3 regions of the Microbacterium sp. Ag1 genome follow, and region 1 is predicted to be linked to each of the others. Evidence: predicted binding sites of a transcription regulator. Region 1 holds the regulator's gene; each other region holds the start of a gene.
The links. The regulator HrcA, encoded in region 1, represses chaperone genes, less so after heat shock. The targets are predictions, from matches to a motif close to TTNGCACTCGNNNNNNNCGAGTGCNAA.

Region 1 (7,213 bases):
CCTGGAGATCGTGACCGAGCGTCTTGCGCGGGAGTTCGGACTCGATCTCATCACCACGGCGCCCAGCGTGATCTACGAGGTGCTCACGAGCGACACCGGCGAGACCGTCACCGTCACGAACCCGAGCGAGTACCCCGATGGGCGCATCGGCTCGGTGTCGGAGCCCATGGTCAAGGCGGCCATCCTGTTGCCCAAGGACTACGTCGGCACCGTCATGGAGCTGTGCCAGTCGCGTCGAGGCACGTTGCTCGGCATGGAGTACTTCTCCGAGGAGCGCGTCGAGCTGCGCTACAACATGCCGCTCGGCGAGATCGTCTTCGACTTCTTCGATCAGCTGAAGTCGAAGACCCAGGGGTATGCGTCGCTCGACTACGAGCCCTCAGGGCAGCAGGAAGCCGACCTGGTGAAGGTCGACATCCTCCTGCAGGGGGAGAAGGTCGATGCCTTCAGTTCGATCGTGCACCGCGACAAGGCCTACGCCTACGGCACGATGATGGCGGAGCGGCTGCGCAAGCTCATCCCTCGCCAGCAGTTCGAGGTGCCGATCCAGGCCGCGATCGGCGCACGCATCATCGCCCGCGAGACGATCCGCGCGATCCGCAAGGACGTGCTGGCCAAGTGCTACGGCGGCGACATCACCCGCAAGCGCAAGCTCCTCGAGAAGCAGAAGGAGGGCAAGAAGCGCATGAAGATGGTGGGCCGTGTCGAGGTGCCGCAGGAGGCGTTCATCGCTGCGCTCTCCGGCGATGTCGAAGGCAAGGAAAAGAAGTAACCGGTGCCGTTCCCGGCGTATGAGCGGGGGGTGACGCGCGGCCCGATCCGCGCGGTGCCGAAGGGGATGCGCCTCTCCGAGCGTTCAACGGTCGTCGGCCCTGCCGCGCGAACTGCGGTCGCCGCGCTGGTGAGCTCGTGGGAGTTCAAGCGCCGTGCGGGATTCGAAGTCCCTGCCGGTGCGCCTGCCGCAGGCGTCGAGGGCGTGCTCGCGAAGCGTCTGCTCGGTATTCGATTCGTGGAGCCCGTACGGGTCGTATGGGCGGATGAGAACGGCTTCGGCTACGAAACCCGTCCTGGGCATCCGATCTACGGCGAGGAGTCGTTCCTGATCGACGAGCACGGCGTTTTCGTCGCGCGATCGGTCTCGCGTCCTTCGACGTGGTTCTGGCGATTGCTGGCGCCGGCGCTCCTGCTGCTGCAGCGAGCCACGCACGACCGGTATGTCCGCATCGTTCAGGATGAGGCGGGGGCGTCGTCGGTCTCGCGCTGAGCCACGATGTGACGCTCCGCGGCGCGTGGGGGTGTTCGCTCAGGTAACCCGAAGTAGGGTGGAAGTCATGCGGCGCGGGACTTTCCGAGACGACACGGTGGACTATGCGGCCGTGGGTGCGACCCATGCTCCGGATCTGATGCAGTACCCGCCGGAGCGCAGCATCCCGGCGGAGGAATCCTGGCGGATCGGCAGCGGGATCGAACGCTTCCAGACCGCCGGAGAAGCGCTTCTGTCGTGGACGGCACAGCGCGCTGCCGGCCTGACGGTCGAAGACGTGCGCCCCGCACCGGGACCTGCCTATGCGGGCGTGAGCTTCGACGCCGAGGGCAACCCGATCGCTCCGAGCAAGCGCGACGTCGAGCAGCGCTACGACGCGGAGGGCATGCCGTTCGTCGGCGCGGGGATGACCCTGCACCTCCGCGGGCGCGTCGCGGGCATGCGCGCCGACTCCGAGCTCCGCGTGATCTCCGTCACGGAGGAGACCCGTCGTGTCGGGTTCGTCCTCGGAACCGTCGGCGGATCGGTGGTCAGCGGAGAAGAGTCGTTCGACGTGGACTGGCGTGAAGACAACGACGAGGTGTGGTTCACCGTGCGCGCCTTCGACGCGCCGAACGGCCTGCTCTACCGCACGATCCCCGCTCTCGTGAAGCGTCGCCGCCGCGAGCTCTTCGCGCGCTATCTTCGGGCGATCTCCCCGCTGTACGCGACTCCCGTCTGATGGCGGGACCACTTCCTCTCGGAGACCCCGCCCCGGCGGACGGACGCTTGCCCGCAGATCTTCGGATCGATGAGCATGTGCCGTTCTCCGCCTACCTGCACATCCCGTTCTGCACCGTGCGCTGCGGCTACTGCGACTTCAACACGTACACCTCGACCGAGCTGCGCGGGGCGAAGCAGGAGGACTACGCGTCGACGTTGATCGCGGAGATCGCCCTCGCTCGTCGAGTGCTGGATGACGCGGGAGCGCTGCGGCCGATGGACACCGTGTTCTTCGGCGGCGGTACTCCCACGCTTCTCCCCGCCGGCGACCTCGCACGCATGCTCGGAGCGGCGACAGATGCGTTCGGCCTGGCAGCGGGCGCGGAGGTCACGGTCGAGGCGAACCCCGACACGGTGACGCCCGAAGTGGCGCACACCTTGGCACGAGCAGGAGTCACGAGGATGTCGGTCGGCATGCAGTCTGCCGTTCCCCACGTGCTCGCCGCCCTCGATCGCACGCACCGCCCCGAGAACGTGCGCACGGCCGTCGCCGCCGCGAAGGATGCGGGCCTTGCCGTGAGCGTGGACCTGATCTACGGCGCACCGGGGGAGTCCCTCGCCGACTGGCAGGCGTCGCTCGATGCCGCACTCGCGCTGGAGCCGGACCACATCTCGGCCTACGCGCTCATCATCGAAGACGGAACCAAGCTCGCGCGTCAGATCCGCCGCGGGGAGGTGCCGACCCCCGACGACGATCTCCAGGCCGACATGTACGAGCTCGCCGACGCCCGACTCGCTGCCGGCGGCTTCGACTGGTACGAGGTGAGCAACTGGGCGCGCACGCCCGATCGTCGCTCCCGACACAACCTCGCGTACTGGCGGGGGAACGACTGGTGGGGCTTCGGTCCCGGAGCGCACAGCCACGTCGCCGGTCTGCGCTGGTGGAACGTGAAGCACCCCGCGGCGTACGCCCAGCGCCTTGCCGCATCCGAGTCGCCGGCAGCAGGCACCGAGCGCCCGGACGACGACTCGCGCACGCTCGAGCGGATCCTGCTGCTCAGCCGCATCCGCGAGGGGATCGCGATCGACGACGTCCCGAGGGCGAACCGGAGCAGGGTCGCCGGACTCATCGCCGACGGTCTCGTCGAACCACTCGCAGCGCTTCAAGGGCGCGTGCAGCTGACGCTACGCGGTCGCCTGCTCGCCGATGCCGTCGTCCGCGAACTGACCGACTGAAGGCTGAAGCGTTCGTCACCCGGGGAGCAGATCCATCGCCGCCGCACGTCGTTGGGGCACCGTCGTGCTCCTGGCATCGAACACCCGCGTGAGGCGATCGTCACCGTAGGCCGGCCAGCCAGGATCGCCCGACGTCACGAACCCGACCCACGACGTGTTCATCTCGGCGGCGAGATCACGCGGAGCGTCGGGACCTGCCAGACGCGCGGCTTCGTCGTCATCGAGGCGATCGAACACGAACCCGAGCTCGAGCGCGTGTGCCGCGCGGAGATCGCGGACGGGACTCGGCCAGGCGAACTCGTAGACGTGCGTCTTCTCCGGGCGCGCGGCTGCCACCCGGCTCAACGGAGCACGCAGCATCACGTCCGTGACGAGCTGCCCCAGGATCTCTCCAGCGCCGGCGTCGGGGAACGCGGATCGATAGGCCGCCACCGCACGTCGAGGGATGCGGGAGAGCAGTCGCGCGGCTTGCAGCTTGAACTCTCCGATGCCTGCCAGCACCTCCGGTGGGAACCAGAGCCGATACTCGTCGGTGTTGCTCCCGATGAGTAGCGGCGTGTCGATCTCGCGAAGCACCTCGTGCGGTGACCGGGGAAGGCTCTCGGGGTCGATCGCCAACTGGAACGCCGGAGCCCCGCCGAGGGGAGACGATCCGGCGGATTGAGCTTTCCGTGCGTCCAACAGCTTCTCGGGCGTCAGAGCGGCGAAAGAGGCGCGGTCGGCTCGTACTCCGAGTCGCTTCGCGAGTCGAGCCGTCACACGTCCGGCCTTCTTCGGAGTCTGCGCCTGGAGTGGTCCGGACTCGATGATGGCGCGACTGATGAGTGCGCGGGAGTCCGCCCGAGCGAGGAGTCCGGCGACGATGGCTCCACCGGCGGACTCGCCCATCGCCGTTATCCGTGTCGGGTCGCCGCCGAGAGCGGCGACCTCACGGTGCACCCACTCGAGGGCCGCGACCGCATCGCGCAGGCCGAGGTTCCGTGGGGCGCCCTCCAAGACGGAGAACCCCTCCGAGCCGAGTCGGTAGTTGATCGACACGAAGACGATTCCCGCCTGCGCGAAGACAGTGCCGTCATAGAGCGGAAGAGCGGCGGTGCCGCGTTCGAGCGCGCCGCCGTGGATCCAGAGCAGCACGGGGGCGCCGGAGGCGTCGGTCGGAGCCCAGACGTTCGCCGTGAGGATGTCGTCTCCGTCGATCCGCACCGAGCCGAGCAGCTCGCCGACGGCGCCCGCATACGGAACCTGAGGCGGAGTGGGGCCGAACTCCAGTGCGTCGCGCACGCCGTCCCAGGTCGCGACAGGCTGCGGCTCGCGGAACCTGTGCTCGCCGAACGGCGCCATGGCATACGGGATGCCGAGGTAGCGGACGATCCCCGCCTCCTCGACGCCACGAACGATGCCGGTCGACAGGGTGGCATGCGGGGAGGAGGTCATGAGCGTCATCCTAGAGTCGTCGGTCCGCGGTACGGAGAACCCGCAGTTGCACGGGGTAGGATTGGCACTCTGAACGTCCGAGTGCCAGCGGAAGGGAAGGGCGATGGTCACAGAGCGAGGGCTGCAGGTTCTCCGCGCGATCGTGCAGGACTACGTCGAGACCCACGAACCCGTCGGCAGCCGGTCGATCGTCGACAGGCATTCCTTCGGCGTCTCGGCCGCCACGATCCGAAACGACATGGCGCTGCTCGAGGATGAAGAGCTGATCACCGCTCCGCACACCTCGTCGGGAAGGGTTCCCACAGACAAGGGCTACCGCGTCTTCGTGAATCATCTCGCCCAGTTGCGCCCGCTCTCTTCGGCACAGCGCTCGGCGATCGAGTCGTTCCTGGGCGAACCGGCCGATCTCGACGACCTGATGGTGCGCACGGTGCGGGTGCTGACGCAGCTGACGGGTCAGGTCGCGCTCGCACAGTATCCGTCGTTCGCGCGTGCGCACGTGACGCATGTCGAGCTGGTGGCTCTGGCACCGAACCGGCTGCTGATCGTTCTGGTCACCGATGCCGGCGGCGTGTCACAGCGGATCGCCCCCCTGCCGGAGATCATCGACGAGTCCGACCTCGCGGTGCTGCGTGCACGCCTGTCGTCGTTGATCACCGGGCAGGGCATCGGTGAGGCATCCGACCGTCTCCAGCTGCTGCTCGGGGCGGAGGACAAGCCTCAGGACGCGGTGCTCCGCACGCTCGCCGGCGTCGTCGTCGACGAGCTCGGCGGCTTCCGTCAGGAACGTCTGGTGATGGCGGGGGCGGCCACCCTCGCGCGTCGGGAACAGGACTTCCGCGGGAGCATCCATCCGCTTCTCGAGGCGATCGAGGAGCAGGTGACGCTGCTGCGACTGATGAGCGAGATGGTGACCGACGAGCACGGTCTCGCGGCCAGCATCGGCACAGAGAATGCCCCCTTCGGCCTCGGTGAGGCGTCGATCGTGGCCAGCAACTACGCGGCCCCCAGCGGCACGGCGCGAGTCGGCGTGATGGGGCCGACGCGCATGGACTACCCGAGCAATCTCGCCGCAGCGCGGGCCGTGGCCCGCTACCTGTCGCGGATGCTCGACGAAGACGAGGCCGGCCGCTGACGCGGTCGCCACGAGAACACACGCAGAAAGGCGATTGTGGCGGACCACTATGAGGTTCTCGGGGTGTCCCGGGACGCTTCCACCGATGAGATCAAGAAGGCGTACCGACGCCTTGCCCGGCAGCTGCACCCGGATGTGAACCCCGGGGACGACGCTGCGGAGAAGTTCAAGCTCGTCACGCATGCGTACGACGTCCTCAGCGACGACGAGTCACGCCGCCGCTACGACATGGGCGGCGGAGACGGCGCCGCGGGGAACTTCGGCGGCTTCGGCGGTTTCGGCGACATCTTCGAGACGTTCTTCGGTGCTTCTCAGGGGGGAGGGCGCGGTGCGCGTCCACGGTCGCGTCGGGAGCGGGGCCAGGACGCCCTCGTCCGGGTCACGCTCGACCTCGGCGACGTCGTGTTCGGGGCGCATCGGGACATCGAGGTCGACACCGCCGTGCTGTGCGAGACGTGTCAGGGGTCGTGCTGTCAGGAGGGCACCTCGCCGGTCACGTGCGACATCTGCGGCGGCTCCGGCCACGTGCAGCGTCAGGTGCGCAGCCTGCTCGGCAACGTGGTCACCTCTCAGCCCTGCGGCACCTGCGAGGGCTACGGCACGACCATCCCGTATCCCTGCGGCACCTGCGGTGGTCAGGGTCGCGTGCGTTCGCGCAGAACGGTGTCGCTCGACATCCCCGCCGGCGTCGAGACGGGCCTCCGCCTGCAGCTTCCCGGTTCCGGTGAGGTCGGCAAGGCGGGCGGACCGAACGGTGACCTGTACGTCGAGGTGACCGTCAACCCGCACGCGGCGTTCAGTCGCGAGGGAGACGACCTGCTCGCGACCCTCGAGGTGTCGATGACCGACGCGATCCTCGGTACCGAGACCAAGATCCAGGCACTCGACGGCGAGGTCGACCTCGAGATCCGTCCCGGTGTGCAGTCCGGTGACGTGCTCACGATCAAGGGACGGGGCATCACCCCGCTCCGCGGCACGCAGCGCGGCGATCTGCGGGTCGGCGTCCAGGTGCTGACACCGACTCGACTGGATTCCGCGCAGCGTGCGCTGATCGAGGACTTCGCGAAGAAGGCGAAGTCTCCGGGGCCCCAGCTCGCCCAGTTCCAGCAGGGACTCTTCTCCAAGCTCCGCGACCGCTTCCGCAGCCACTGATCATGGCACTGCACTTCCTCGTCGAATCGTCGACGGATGCCCGAGTCGACGACCTGGTGTCGTTGACCGGAGCCGAAGCCAAGCACGCGGCCGTCGTCCGTCGTCTGCGCGTCGGCGAGGCTGTCACCGTCGGCGACGGCGCGGGCGTGTGGCTGACCGGTGTGGCAGAGGAGGTGTCTCCCTCCCGAGTGGAGGTCCGTGTCGCGGAGCGCGTCGAGCACCCCGCTCCGACGCCTCGGGTCGTTCTGGTACAGGCTCTCGCGAAAGGAGATCGCGATGAGCTCGCCGTG
Region 2 (7,213 bases), on a different contig from region 1:
TCTTCTTCACCGTCGCAGTTCGCGGGTGCGGAGCGGTCACGCGCGGAGGAGCTGGCCGGCGAGGGGTTCGTCTCGTCCCTCGAGATCGTCGGTTCCTTCCGCACCTTGCCGGTGTGGACCGGGGACCGCGTGTCGGATCTGGGCACCGTCGAGAAGTGCCTCATCGTCGATGCGGTCGATGCGATGACCTGCGCCGCCTCCACCGCCGCCGTCGAGTCCGGTCTCGAAACGCGGATCGACCGCGTCGACGGCGGAGACGGTGCGCTCATCGGCACCTCGACTCTCGCGGCGAGGTTCACGAGGTGGCAGACGCCCTACCTCGTCATCACCGAGGCATCGCCGGGGAGGGGAGGCCCGGGCGAGATCGTCCGGGTCGAGGCCCCACCCGGTGACCCCATCGTGGTCGAACCGCCGGGCCGCGATCCGGACGGCTGAGCGGACGTCAGCTCGCCGCGGGCACCCGGTCGGCGAGGATCGCGCGGCGCTGGTCGCCGATACGGACGAGGATCAGCGTCGCCTCCTGGTCTCCGCGCAGCGTGAGCTTCTTCCGGAAGGCGGCGGGATCGACATCCACTCCGCGTTTCTTGATCTCCAGGCGTCCGACATCGTTCGCCTTGAGCGCGGCGTTGATCGCCTTGGGGCTCGCCGGAAGCGTCTCCCTGACGCGGAAGGACTGCACGAACGGACTGGTCAGGGCTGCGTCGGATGTCAGATAGGCGATGTGTTCGTCGAGCATGCCGGCGTCGAGACTGCGGGCGACCTCTCCGATCAGCCGCGCGCGGATCACCGCCCCGTCCGGCTCGTGCAGGAAGGCGCCGAGCTCGCGCACGGGCTCATCGGCGGTGTCGGCCGCAGCCATGAGCTCGTGCGAGCGCTCGCCGCGGATCACCAGTGCCGCGCGGCGCACTCCTTCTCGGGCGAGGGATCCGCTCCACACGACGAGTTCGACCACGCTGCCGTCGGCGCTCACCCACTGCGCCTCGGCATCGGCGGGCAGTGCGTCGCGGTCGTGGGCCGGTCCGAGCTTGATGCCGGTCGGGCGACGTGCGGCCACATCGAACGCCCAGTCCAGGGAGGGGGAGTAGTCGTCGGCGGAGACACGCCTGGTCTCGCTGTGCCCGGAGGTGCGTCTGGCCGGGTCCATCCAGACCGCGTCCCCGTCGTCCAGTCTGGAGAGGGCTTCCTCCGCCGTCTCGTGCCGCACCGCGGCGTCGTCGCCGAACGGCGCCAGGTTGTATGCCGCGATGGCGGAGGTGACCTCGTCGGCGTCGACGGCGTGCACTTGGAGTCCGGCTCCGGCGAAGGCGAGCGCATCGCCGCCGATACCGCAGCCGAGGTCGGCTACACGGGTGAAGCCCGACTGACGGATGCGCTGGGCGTGCCGTGCCGCGACACCGAGCCGCGTCGCCTGCTCGAGGCCGGCCTTGGTGAAGAGCATGCGGGCGGCGAAGGGGCCGAACTTCGTCGCTGCCCTCGACCGCAGGTGCGCCTGCCCGACGACGGCGGACACGAGGTCGGGGGAGTGGCCGGCCGCACGCAGCCGCGACACCGCTCGCGCGACCTCGGTGGTCGACTCGATGGGACCGGTCGTGTCGAGAAGCTCGAGACCTTCGGGGGTGAGCAGGGCGCGCAGCTCGGACATCTCCACGGTCTCAGCCTAATCGGCCGCGCCTCGAGTCGAACCGCGTCGCTCACTGGCACTCGCATTGCGTGAGTGCCAGCCGAGCGCCTAGACTGGATTAGCACTCTCGGGTTGAGAGTGCGAACAAGTCTTTCGTGTCAGCGTCAAGAAAGAAGAGGTAGACCGTGTCGGTTTCCATCAAGCCGCTCGAGGACCGCATCGTCATCAAGCAGGTCGAGGCCGAGCAGACCACCGCGAGTGGCCTGGTCATCCCCGACACCGCCAAGGAGAAGCCCCAGGAGGGCGAGGTCGTGGCGGTCGGCCCCGGCCGCATCGACGACAACGGCAACCGTGTTCCGCTCGACGTCGCCGTCGGCGACCGCGTGCTCTACAGCAAGTACGGTGGCACCGAGGTGAAGTTCGGCGCAGACGAGTTCCTCGTCCTGTCGGCTCGCGACGTCCTGGCGGTCGTCGTCCGCTGATCTGCTGAACCTGTTCCCCGCCTCTCATGAGGGGCAGGGTGAGGTCCTCGAAGGGGGCCCGGATGCGTCTCGCATCCGGGCCCCCTTCTGCGTCCGCCAGCGGGCATCCCTTTCCTGCCAAACTCCGCCGGGAGGCTCAGCCGTCGCGGTCCGTATCCTCGCCGCGGGCATAGGGTTGTGCGGTGACCCCACAGACGACCCGCGCCACGCAGACCGCCGGAGTCGCCTACGCCGGAGGGGCGTACCTCCTCTGGGGCGTGCTTCCCCTCTACTTCCTCCTCCTCGTTCCGACGGGTCCGTGGGAGGTCGTGGCCTGGCGGGTGCTGCTCTCCTTCGTCTTCTGCGTCCTGCTGCTCACCGTCACGCGCGGTTGGGTGGCCTTCGGCGTCATCATCCGCCAGCCGAAGCTGCTGGGGTTGACCGCGCTGGCGGGCCTGCTGATCTATGTGAACTGGCAGGTGTTCCTGATCGGAACGCTCAGCGGCAACGTCGTCGAGACGAGCCTGGGGTACTTCATCAACCCGATCACGACGGTGCTGCTGGGTGTCTTCGTGCTGAAGGAGCGCATCCGCCGATTGCAGTGGGCAGCCATCGCCATCGCGGCTATCGCCGTCATCGTGATCGTCGTCGCCTACCGGCAGTTCCCGTGGATCGCGCTGTCGCTGACCGCGTCCTTCGGCGTGTACGGGCTCATCAAGAAGAAGATCGGCCCTGCGGTCGATGCGATCAGCGGCCTGACTCTGGAGTCGTTCTGGCTGATCCCCATCGCGGTGGCGCAGCTGATCATCGTCGCGCTCACGTCGGGCATCACGATGGGCGCGAACGGGTGGGCGCACGCGTTGCTGCTGGCCTTCGCCGGTGTCGCCACGGCGGTTCCGCTGCTGCTCTTCGCCGCGGGAACCCGACGCATCAACCTCACGGTGATCGGCATGATCCAGTTCATCACCCCCGTCATGCAGTTCCTCATCGGGGTCCTGGTGCTGCACGAGCCGATGCCGGCCGAGCGCTGGGCCGGCTTCATCATCGTGTGGATCGCGATCGGCGTCTTCGTGGTCGACCTCCTGCTCGCCGCGCGACGAGGGCGCAGGATTCCACGGGTCGAAGCCGCCTGATCCCGAGGACCACGGGTCAGGGAACCCGGTCCCGGATCGTTAACGCACCGAGACACTTGCACCCCCTGCGCGCGATACTCACGCCCTAGTGTTAGAGCACCCGATTGTGGTCACATTCCACGTTCAGTTACGCAAGGGAGCATCATGAACGCATTGAAGGGCTCGCGAACCGCGAAGGTCTTCGCCGGGATCGCACTGGTCAGTGCATCCGCCATCGTCATCGCTGGTTGCAGCAGCACTCCGAGCGGGGAGAGCGGCGGCAGTGACAAGCCCGCAGCCGATCTGACGCTCAAGCTCGGCTCGCTGCTTCCGCAGACCGGCTCGCTGGCGTTCCTCGGCCCGCCCATGGAGTCGGGCGTCGGGCTGGCCGTCCAGGAGGTCAACGACGCGGCTGCCGGCATCACGATCGACCTGACGGCCGAAGACGAGGGCGACACCGACACCAAGGCCTACGAGACCTCGATCACCAAGCTGCAGGGCGCCGGCGTCTCCGCCATCGTCGGAGCTGCCGCATCCGGCGTCTCCAAGCTCATCCTCGACGGCAACGTCAGCGCCGGGATCCTCCAGATCTCCGCGTCGAACACCTCGCCCGACTTCACCACGTGGGATGACAACGGTCTGTACTTCCGCACCGCCCCCAGCGACCTGCTGCAGGGCGAGGTGCTCGGCAACCTCATCGCCGAGGACGGCGCGAAGACGCTCGGCATCATCTACCAGAACGACGCGTACGGCACGGGCCTCGACGCGGCGATCAAGGAGACCTTCGAGGGCACCGGCGGCGAGGTCGTCGCCGAGGCGTCGTTCAACGTCGGCGACGCGCAGTTCGACGCCCAGGTCGAGACGATCAAGGCGCAGAACCCCGACGCGGTCGCGATCGTGTCGTTCGACCAGTTCAAGACCATTGCGCCGCTGCTGGTGAACGCCGGCATCTCGGCCGACAAGTTCTACATGGTCGACGGCAACCTGTCCGACTACGGCTCGGAGATCCCGGTCTCGCTCGAGGGCGCGCAGGGAACCAAGGCCGGCCCCGCACTCGCCGACGACTTCACCTCGCGTCTGCAGGACTTCTGGACGGGCGAGGGCAACGCCGAGGTCAAGGACTTCACCTACGCGGCTGAGGCGTACGACGCCGTCATCCTCGTGGCGCTGGCCTCCCTGGCCGCTGGCTCGACGGACGGCGCGGACATCGCGGCCAAGATGCAGGAGGTGTCGGGCGGCTCCGGTGACGGCAAGAAGTGCACCAGCTTCGCCGACTGCGCCAAGATCATCAACGACGGCGGCACGGCCGACTACGACGGCTACTCCGGTGACGTCACGTTCGATGAGGCCGGCGACCCGCAGGGTGCGTCGATCGGCATCTACAAGTACGGTGCCGACAACATGATCACCCGCACCAACTGATCAGACGATCACACGACGAAGGCCCCGGATCCGATCCGGGGCCTTCGTCGTGGTGTCGGCGGCTTTCTCGCTCGCGGCTTCTCGCTCGCCGCTCAGGCGGCGTCGGTGCCGAGCGTGCCGAGATAGAGACCGATGACCTTGGGGTCGTTCAGCAGGTCCCTGCCACTTCCCTCGTGCGCGTCCTTGCCCTGATCGAGGACGTACCCTCGGTCGCAGATCTGCAGGCAGCGTCGAGCATTCTGCTCCACCATGATCGTCGTGACACCGGCCTTGTTGATGTCGGAGACCCGGATGAACGCGTCGTCCTGTCGCACGGGGGAGAGGCCGGCCGACGGCTCGTCGAGCAGCAGCACCGACGGGTCCATCATGAGGGCACGGGACATGGCGACCATCTGCCGCTCACCACCGGAGAGCGAACCGGCGCGCTGCTTGAGGCGCTTGCCCAGCTCAGCGAAGATGCCGGTGACGAACTCGAGTCGCTCGTCGTAGATCTTGGGGTTCTGGTACAGCCCCATCTGCAGGTTCTCCTCGATCGACAGCGAGGGGAAGACGTTGTTGGTCTGCGGCACGAAGGCCACTCCGCGCCGGACGAGCTTGTCGGCCTTCAGACCCACGATGCTCTCACCCTTCACCGTGATGTCGCCGCTTCGCACGTTCACGAGCCCGAAGATGGCCTTCAGGAGAGTGGACTTCCCCGCCCCGTTCGGACCGATGATCCCGATCAGCTCTCCCTGCCGCGCCACGAGGTTGGCACCGTTGAGGATGTTCACACCGGGAAGATAGCCGGCATGGACGTCGGTCAGCTTCACGACGACATCGTCCTGAGCCGCGCTCGTCGCTGCATCGGTCGGCGTTTCCCCGCTCATGCGGTGCCCCTTCCCTCGGTATCGGTATCGGTATCGGTAGCGGTGCCGGGAACCGGATCGGTCGCCTCGAGCTCGGCCTCCGCCTCCGCTTCGATCTCCTCGCGGAGCCTGCTGGCGGCGGCATCGGGGAGCACCGGGATACGTCCGGTGACGGCGCCGAGGTCCACGTCCTGGTGTGCACCGAGGTACGCGTCAACGACAGCCGGGTTCTCCATGACCTCGTCGGGAGGGCCCTCCGCGACGACCCGCCCCTCGGCCATCACGATCACCCAGTCGGCGATGTGACGCACCATGTGCATGTCGTGCTCGACGAAGAGCACGGTCATGCCCTCCTCCTTCAGGTCGAGGATGTGGTCGAGGAGCGACTGCGTGAGCGCGGGGTTGACGCCGGCCATGGGCTCGTCGAGCATCACCAGCGTCGGGTCGCTCATCAGCGCCCTGGCCATCTCGAGGAGCTTGCGCTGGCCGCCCGAGAGGGCCGCGGCGAAGTCCTTCTCCTTCGCGTCGAGCTTGAAGCGCGTCAGCAGTTCGCGCGCCTTGGCCTCGATCTCGTCGTCCTGTGCCCTCCACAGGAAGGGGAACAGGCTGGACCAGAATCCCTCACCGCGCTGATGCGGAGCGCCCAGCTTCATGTTCTCGAGCACCGTGAGCAGCGAGAGCGACTTGGTGAGCTGGAACGTGCGTACCTGGCCCATCCTGGCCACCTTGAACGACGGCACCCCGGAGAGGCTCGTGCCGTCGAACGACCACGTGCCGCTGTTGGGCTTGTCGAATCCGCAGAGCAGGTTGAAGAGCGTCGTCTTGCCTGCTCCGTTCGGGCCGATCAGCGCGGTGATGGCTCCTCGGGGGACTTCGAGGTGATCGACGTCGACGGCGGTCAGGCCTCCGAAGCGACGCTGGACGGCGTCGACGACGAGGATCGGATCGACCTTCGCGACTCCGGGCTTCACCTCACCCTTGGTCAGGCCGGTGGTCTTCGGGCGTCGGATGCTCCCCGTGGAGGGAGCCGCGGTCACCGCGGCGTCCGCCGAGCCGGGGACCTGTTCCGGGGTCAGTTCATTTGACAAAGGTCATCTCCCTCTTGTCTCCGAGGATGCCCTGCGGGCGGAAGATCACGAGCAGCATCAGGGCGATGCCGACGAAGACGAAGACGAGGGTCGACGCCTGGCTGTCGGTCATCGGCAGCAGCCCGGCCTTCGCCATCGACGGGAGCAGGTTGGCCATGAAGGCGAACACCACCCAGAAGAGCACCGCACCGAGCGTGGGTCCGAACACCGTGGCCGCGCCTCCCAGGAGGAGGATCGTCCACAGGAAGAACGTCAGCGACGTCGAGTAGCTGCCGGGGACGACCGCGGAGGGGAGGACGAAGACGATCCCACCCGCGGCGCCGATCACACCACCCACGACGAGCGCCTGCATCTTGTAGGCGAAGACGTTCTTGCCCAGCGAGCGCACGGCGTCCTCGTCTTCGCGGATGCCCTTGAGCACGCGGCCCCACGGGCTGCGCATCAGCGCCCACACCAGCAGGATGGCGACGACCAGGACGATCACGCCGAACACGCGGTTCCAGAGGTCGTTCGCGCTGTACGTCCAGGGTCCGAACCCGTAGGTCCCCGGCGGGATGGGGTTCGCGTCGCGGAATCCGCCGTTGTACTGGGCGAGGCCGTCGGCGCTGTTGGTCCATTCGTCGAACACCTGCGTGGTGAAGAGGAGACGGACGATCTCGCCCGC
Region 3 (7,213 bases), on a different contig from region 1:
CGTCAGCTTCCGACCGGTGTCGACGCGCGGCCGCGTGGGTGCGGGGGCTTGTGTCGTGGTCATGAGATCTCCTTGGTGCGGTACTCGACGGAGTCGCCGGTGAGAGCGAGGTAGGCGTCTTCCAGCGAACCGGTGGTCGGGGTGAGCTCGTGCAGCGGAATGCCGCGGTCGGCGGCGAGGTCGCCGATCCGCGCAGCGGGCAGGCCCACGATGTCGAGGAGGTCGGGAGCGGAGCTCGCGATCTCCACGTCGGGTCCGCCGACGGCCGCAGCCAGGTCGGCCGGTCGCGGGGTGCGCACCCGCACCGTGTTCCTCGTCCATGACCGGACGAGATCTGCGAGCGGTGCATCGGCGAGCACGCGCCCACGTCCCATCACGATGACGTGATCCGCGGTCTGTGCCATCTCGCTCATCAGGTGGCTCGAGAGGAGCACGGTGCGCCCTTCCCCTGCGGCATGACGGACGAACTGACGCACCCAGCGAACACCTTCGGGGTCGAGGCCGTTGACCGGCTCGTCGAGGATCAGCGTGTGCGGATCGCCGAGCAGCGCCGAGGCGATGCCCAGCCGCTGGCCCATGCCGAGCGAGAACCCTCCCGCACGTTTGCGGGCCACGGACCCGATGCCGGCGAGGTCGATGACCTCGTCGACGCGCGAGGAGGGGATGCCGTGGGTCGCTGCCATCGCGCGGAGGTGGTTGCGGGCCGTGCGGCCGGTGTGCACCGCCTTGGCGTCCAGAAGCACTCCCACCTCCGTCAGCGGGGCGCGGAGCTTGCGGTACTCGCGGCCTGCGACGGCGGCGCGCCCCGACGTGGGACGGTCGAGGCCGACGATCATCCGCATGGTGGTCGACTTCCCCGCACCGTTCGGGCCCAGGAAGCCGGTGACGCTGCCCGGCTGGACGGTGAACGACACGTCGTCGACGGCGGTCTTGTCTCCGAACCTCTTGGTGAGGCCTTCTGCTGTGATCATGAGGACAACGTTACGGAGCGAGGTCGGGAGTGCGCGTCCCCCTCAGGTACACATCTGGTGCCGAGGCGTCCGACCGACGGCGGATGTATCGGTGTGTCAGCGGCGCGGACGAGCCTGAACCCGCGCGGCCATCTCGTCGGACGCGATGATCGCCTCGTCGATGATCTCCCGCGAAACCGGAGCCGTCAGCCAGTCGTGGCTCAGCGACGCCGGGATGAGCAGCGGCATCCGATCGTGGAGATCGACGAGGTGCGCAGGCGCGGGGCGCATGACGATCGAGTAGCACGTGTACCACTGGTCGTCTGCGGTGCGGCCGCGTTGCGTCACGGCGGCCATGCCGAACAGGGTGCCGTCGTCGACGATGAACTCGTTCCACTGCCGGGACGGCTTCTGCATCTCGTACCAGCTCGTTGCCGGGACGATCCCCCGCGACTTCGCGCCGCCCGGGCGCTCCTGCAGGCGCTCGGAGCGGGTGTTGATCGACGGGAACTTCGCCGGCTCGCCGTTCACGAGGAAACCCCACCATGCGGGTTCCAGCGTCGGCGCTGTGTCGGGCTGCACGATCAGCGGATTGAGGTTGCGCAGGTTCTTACCGGTAGGACGGACGGTCTCACCCGCGTTCTCCTGCGCCCAGACGCGCAGACCCTCGAGCACCGCCTCGTCTGCCGCGGCGAGGAGCTCTGCATCGGTGAATCGGGGATCGAGACCGTAGCTCGCGCACATGCCGTCAGCGTAGCGCGGGGCGCCGACATCCGGGTGGGAGGGTGCGGGCAGCATCTCGGGTAGGGTCGACGGGTGCCAGAGCCTCGTCGAATCCCCGCCCCGGTGGCACTCGGAGGGGCGGTCGCGATCGGGGTCATGACGGCGATCCAGGCGCGGATCAACGGCGTGCTCGGGGTGCGCGTGGACGACGGCATCGTCGCCGGCTTCCTCTCCTTCTCCGTCGGCCTGCTGGCACTCGCGATCGTGATCGCCTGCCTCCCCTCGGCTCGACGGGGAGTGGCGCGTCTCTGGAGCGGCGTCCGACAGCGCACGATCCCCTTCTGGATGCTCCTCGGAGGCGCCTGCGGTGCACTCACCGTCTCCACCCAGGGGCTCACGGCCGGAGTCCTCGGCGTCTCGCTGTTCACGGTCGGCGTGGTGGCGGGACAGACCGTGCACGGTCTGGTGCTCGATCGCATCGGATTCGGACCGGCCGGCGTCGTCGCGGTCACGCCGGGACGTGTCCTGGGAGGTGCGCTCGCGCTCGCCGCGGTCGGCATCTCGCTGTCCGGGGACGTGCTGGCGTCAGCGCCGCTGTGGATGCTGCTCCTGCCGTTCGCAGCCGGGGTGGGCATCGCGTGGCAGGCAGCGACCAACGGACGTCTGGCCCAGCGCGCGCGCTCACCTCTGGCCGCGACCCTGATGAGCTTCGTCGCCGGAACCGTGGTCCTCGCGCTGGCGTCCGGCGTGAGCATCGCGTTCCGTGGGGCACCCGCCGCCCTCCCCGCCGAGCCGTGGCTGTACCTCGGAGGCTTCCTCGGCGCCGCCTACATCCTCCTCGGCACGTTCATCGTGGCGCAGACGGGGGTGCTGCTGATGGGCCTGGGGTCGGTGCTCGGCCAGCTGACCACGTCGGTGGTGATCGACCTGGTGTGGCCGCCCGCAGCAGGGCCGGCGCTCTGGCAGGTGCTCACGATGGTCGTGGTCGCCGTCGCGTCTGTCGTGGTCGCGGTGCCGTGGCCTCGCCGCCGCTGAACTACTTCTTCTTCGCCTTCTTGGGTGACGGCTTCGGCATGCGCGTGACGAGCTTGCGGGCGTCGACGGTCTTGCGTCGTCCCGGTTTCTTGTGTTCGGGCTTGCCGCCGACGTAGAGCCAACCCAGGAGCTCCTCGTTCTTCCCGAGCCCGTGGGCCTTGGCGACGGCCTTGGCTCGCGTGTAGTGGCCCGTGCGCCAGATGACGCCCCACCCTGCCTCGTCGAGGAGAAGGCTCAACGTGTGGGCGACCCCGGAGGCGACGGCCTCCTGCTCCCACCGGGGTACCTTCTCGCTCTTCTGGTAGCTCGCGACGACGGCGATGAGCAGCGGGGCGCGCAGCGGCTTCGACGAGGGAGAGGAGTCGCCCTGTGCCTTCGCGATCGCCGCGCCGAGCACCTCCCGATCCGCGCCTCGCAGCTCGATCAACCGCCAAGGGCGCAGCGACGAGTGATCGGCCACGCGACCGGCGGCCGCGACCAGCGTGAGCACCTCGTCGCGGGTGGGCGCGGTGTCTTCGACCTTCGACCAGGACTGCCGTGCGCGGACGGCGTCGAGAGCGCTCACGACGCGTCGGGCGTGAAGTTCAGCGCGATGGAGTTCATGCAGTAGCGGTCGCCGGTCGGCGTCCCGAATCCGTCGGGGAAGACGTGACCGAGGTGCGACCCGCAGTTGGCGCAGCGCACCTCCGTGCGCACCATCCCGAGGCTGTCGTCCTCGATGAGCTCGACCGCGTCAGGACGGATCGACTCGTAGAAGCTCGGCCAACCGCACCCGGAGTCGAACTTCGTTCCGCTCTTGAAGAGCTCGGCGTTGCAGGCACCACAGGTGTAGAGGCCGGCGCGTTCCTCGTCGAGCAGCTCGCCCGTCCAGGCCCGTTCGGTCGCGGCCTGACGCAGCACCGCGTACTGCTCCTCACCGAGCTCCTCGCGCCATTCGTCTTCGGTCTTGTCCACGCTGTACGACATGTGTCCTCCTGAGTCGCTTCCATTCTCTCCCGGGAGACGAGGTCTCGGGTGCTCAGCGTCAGAATGGGACGATGACCGATGCCGTGCAGGACCGCTACGCACGATTCGCCCGCGACGAGGCGCCCGGACGCAGCGCCCTCTACGCCGAATGGGCCGCCGGTGTGGCGGACGACGACGAGCTCAAGGGCATCCTCCAGCGGATCCCGGAGAATCGTCGGCAGCCGCCCCTCGTGTTCGCCGTGACGCGCATGCTCGGCTCCGGACTCGTCGGGTACCCGCAGTGGAGGGACTTCGTGCTCCGCAACGCCGACGCGGTGGTCGCCGAGTGCGCGAACCGCAGCCTCCAGACCAATGAGCCCCTCCGCCTCGCGGCGCTGCTGCCCGTGCTGTCGGAGATAGCCGGACCGATCGCGCTGCTCGAGGTCGGAGCGTCGGCGGGGTTGTGCCTGTACCCGGACCGCTACTCGTATCGCTTCATCGCGGCGGATGGATCGGTCAGGAGCGCCCTCGATCCTCTTGACGGACCCTCGACCGTCGTGCTGGAGAGCCGGGTCTCGGGCGCGCTGCCTCCGCTGCGGATGCCGGACGTGGTCTGGCGAGCGGGCGTCGACCTCGCGCCCCTCGATGCGGCGGATGAACGGGATCGGCGCTGGCTGCGTGGGCTCGTGTGGCCGGGAGAGGAGGGGCGGGAGGAGCGCATCGATGCCGCGCTCGAAATCGCGGCATCGGATCCGCCGCTGATCGTCGCCGGCGATGCCCTCGAGGAGATCGATGCGCTCGCCGCGGCGGCGCCGGGCGGGGCGACCCTGGTCGTCACCACGCCGGGTGTGCTGGTCCATATCCCGAGAGCCCGGAGGGAGGCGCTGGTCGCGCGCATCTCCGCTCTGGACGCCCGGTGGGTCACGATCGATCCGCCCGGTGCCCTCGATGTCTGGGAGCCGCCGGTCGAAGGCGACGACTGGCCGGGATTCGTGGTGGCGCTCGACGGACAGGTGCGCGCGGCCGCAGATCCGCTCGGGGGCTGGTGGGAGTGGCGAACGGCTTCGCTGTCTGATGCGTCCTAACCTGGACTCATGCTCGGAGATCTCACGGAGCGCGACCGCACGATCCTCGCCCTGGAGGTCGCTTGGCCTCGCCATGGATCGGCCAAGGAAGAGGTCATCCGAGCTCAGCTCGGGATGAGCGCCGCCCGCTACTACCAGCTCCTCGGACGCCTGATCGAGTCGGAGGCCGCCCTGGAGTACGACCCCATGCTGGTGCGGAGATTGCGCCGGATCAGGGATTCACGCGCCAGGCAGAGGTCGGCTCGGATACCGGGCTTCGTCGGCTGAAGCGACTCGAGGAAGGCTCTCGGAACGAGCAGTGCCGCGCCGGAGAACGGATTGCCAGGAAGGTGCCGCTAGCATCGAGGGGTGTCCAAGCCCTCCCGCGATCGCTTCGATGACGTTCCCCGTTCCACCGGACGGGTGGGAGCGCATCGCGCCGAAGCTCCGGGGATGAACGGCTGGGTCGTGCTGCTGTGGTCCTTCGTCGCCGCTCTGGTGCTCATCATCGCCGGCATCTTCGGATCGCTCGTGGTCATGGGACGCATCTCGCTCTTCCCCGAGGCCGCTCCCAGCGCCGTTCCCACCCCGGTGGAGACGGGCGTGGTGGACACCTCCATCTCCGTGATGATCCTCAACGGCACGCCGGAGGAAGGGCTCGACACCCAGATGCGCGACCTGCTCATCAACAACGGATGGGCGTCGGAGAACGTCTTCGCCGGTGACAGCTCCAGCCAGGACTTCGCCACCACGACCGTGTTCTACGTCAACGACGAGGACGAACTCGCGGCGATCGGACTGGCGAACGTGCTCGGTGGAGCGGCCGTGCAGCAGAGCGACTACTACTCGGGTCAGACCGAGGAGGGCAACAAGCAGTTCACAGTGGTCATCGGCCTCGATCGATCGAGCTCAGCCGGCGAGACGCCCACCCCCTGACCTCGGCCGGTGCCGTACCTCCGGCGGCTTGCACTCGAAGGTGTCGAGTGCCAGAATGGCGTTAGCACTCTCTCACTCTGAGTGCTAAACCCAACGTCTACGTCCAGGAGGGACGAAAAAACTCATGGCAAAGATCATTGCTTTCGATGAGGAGGCCCGCCGCGGCCTCGAGCGCGGCCTGAACATCCTCGCCGACGCGGTCAAGGTCACCCTCGGCCCGCGCGGCCGCAACGTCGTTCTCGAGAAGAAGTGGGGCGCCCCCACCATCACGAACGACGGCGTCTCCATCGCCAAGGAGATCGAGCTGGACGACCCGTACGAGAAGATCGGTGCGGAGCTCGTCAAGGAGGTCGCCAAGAAGACCGACGACGTCGCGGGTGACGGCACCACGACCGCCACGGTCCTCGCTCAGGCGCTGGTCCGCGAGGGTCTGCGCAACGTCGCAGCCGGCGCCGACCCCATCTCGCTCAAGCGCGGCATCGAGAAGGCCGTCGCTGCGATCACCGAGGAGCTGCTCGCCAGCGCCAAGGAGATCGACTCGAAGGAGCAGATCGCCGCCACGGCTTCGATCTCCGCCGCTGACCCCGCCATCGGCGAACTGATCGCCGAGGCGATCGACAAGGTCGGCAAGGAGGGCGTCGTCACCGTCGAGGAGTCGCAGACGTTCGGTACCGAGCTCGAGCTCACCGAGGGCATGCGCTTCGACAAGGGCTACCTGAACCCCTACTTCGTCACGGACCCGGAGCGCCAGGAAGCGGTCTTCGAGGACCCGTACATCCTCATCGCGAACCAGAAGGTCTCCAACATCAAGGACCTGCTGCCGATCGTCGACAAGGTGATCCAGGACGGCAAGGAGCTCGTCATCATCGCCGAGGACGTCGAGGGCGAGGCTCTCGCGACGCTCGTGCTGAACAAGCTCAAGGGCATCTTCAAGTCGGTCGCCGTCAAGGCTCCGGGCTTCGGCGACCGCCGCAAGGCGCAGCTGCAGGACATCGCGATCCTCACGGGTGGCCAGGTCATCACCGAAGAGGTGGGCCTCAAGCTCGAGAACGCCACGCTCGACCTGCTGGGTCGTGCGCGCAAGGTCATCGTCACCAAGGACGAGACCACGATCGTCGAGGGTGCGGGCGAGGCCGACCAGATCGAGGGTCGCGTCACGCAGATCCGTCGCGAGATCGAGAACACCGACAGCGACTACGACCGTGAGAAGCTCCAGGAGCGCCTGGCGAAGCTCGCCGGTGGCGTGGCGGTCATCAAGGCCGGTGCCGCGACCGAGGTCGAGCTCAAGGAGCGCAAGCACCGCATCGAGGACGCCGTCCGCAACGCGAAGGCAGCCGTCGAGGAGGGCATCGTCCCCGGTGGTGGCGTCGCGCTCATCCAGTCGGGCACCAAGGCGCTCGACGCCCTCTCGCTCTCGGGCGACGAGGCGACGGGCGCGAACATCGTCCGCGTCGCGATCGAGGCTCCGCTGAAGCAGATCGCCATGAACGCCGGGCTCGAGCCGGGCGTCGTCGCGAACAAGGTGTCCGAGCTCCCCGCGGGTCAGGGCCTCAACGCAGC

Region 2: the regulator HrcA is predicted to act here: its motif matches at 1,695-1,721, upstream of groES (co-chaperone GroES).
Region 3: the regulator HrcA is predicted to act here: its motif matches at 5,715-5,741, upstream of groL (chaperonin GroEL).

What each region holds. Positions count from the first base shown of each region.
Region 1 covers NZ_LBCR01000033.1:129,594-136,806, reverse strand. Annotated here, with positions in the region: gene lepA (translation elongation factor 4) at 1-772, shown strand, start outside; gene AAY78_RS15555 (DUF1990 family protein) at 803-1,264, shown strand; gene AAY78_RS15550 (DUF1990 family protein) at 1,332-1,985, shown strand; gene hemW (radical SAM family heme chaperone HemW) at 1,985-3,202, shown strand; gene AAY78_RS15540 (carboxylesterase/lipase family protein) at 3,218-4,636, opposite strand; gene hrcA (heat-inducible transcriptional repressor HrcA) at 4,740-5,771, shown strand; gene dnaJ (molecular chaperone DnaJ) at 5,808-6,923, shown strand; gene AAY78_RS15525 (16S rRNA (uracil(1498)-N(3))-methyltransferase) at 6,926-7,213, shown strand, end outside.
Region 2 covers NZ_LBCR01000026.1:203,190-210,402, forward strand. Annotated here, with positions in the region: gene AAY78_RS19875 (hypothetical protein) at 1-435, shown strand, start outside; gene AAY78_RS06030 (class I SAM-dependent methyltransferase) at 443-1,648, opposite strand; gene groES (co-chaperone GroES) at 1,807-2,103, shown strand; gene rarD (EamA family transporter RarD) at 2,286-3,215, shown strand; gene AAY78_RS06045 (ABC transporter substrate-binding protein) at 3,360-4,616, shown strand; gene AAY78_RS06050 (ABC transporter ATP-binding protein) at 4,709-5,482, opposite strand; gene AAY78_RS06055 (ABC transporter ATP-binding protein) at 5,479-6,498, opposite strand; gene AAY78_RS06060 (branched-chain amino acid ABC transporter permease) at 6,539-7,213, opposite strand, start outside.
Region 3 covers NZ_LBCR01000017.1:19,674-26,886, forward strand. Annotated here, with positions in the region: gene AAY78_RS01130 (transporter) at 1-63, opposite strand, end outside; gene AAY78_RS01135 (ABC transporter ATP-binding protein) at 60-971, opposite strand; gene AAY78_RS01140 (SOS response-associated peptidase family protein) at 1,068-1,748, opposite strand; gene AAY78_RS01145 (DMT family transporter) at 1,797-2,708, shown strand; gene AAY78_RS01150 (nitroreductase family protein) at 2,710-3,273, opposite strand; gene msrB (peptide-methionine (R)-S-oxide reductase MsrB) at 3,270-3,674, opposite strand; gene AAY78_RS01160 (DUF2332 domain-containing protein) at 3,746-4,738, shown strand; gene AAY78_RS01165 (DUF3263 domain-containing protein) at 4,748-5,005, shown strand; gene AAY78_RS01170 (LytR C-terminal domain-containing protein) at 5,087-5,653, shown strand; gene groL (chaperonin GroEL) at 5,778-7,213, shown strand, end outside.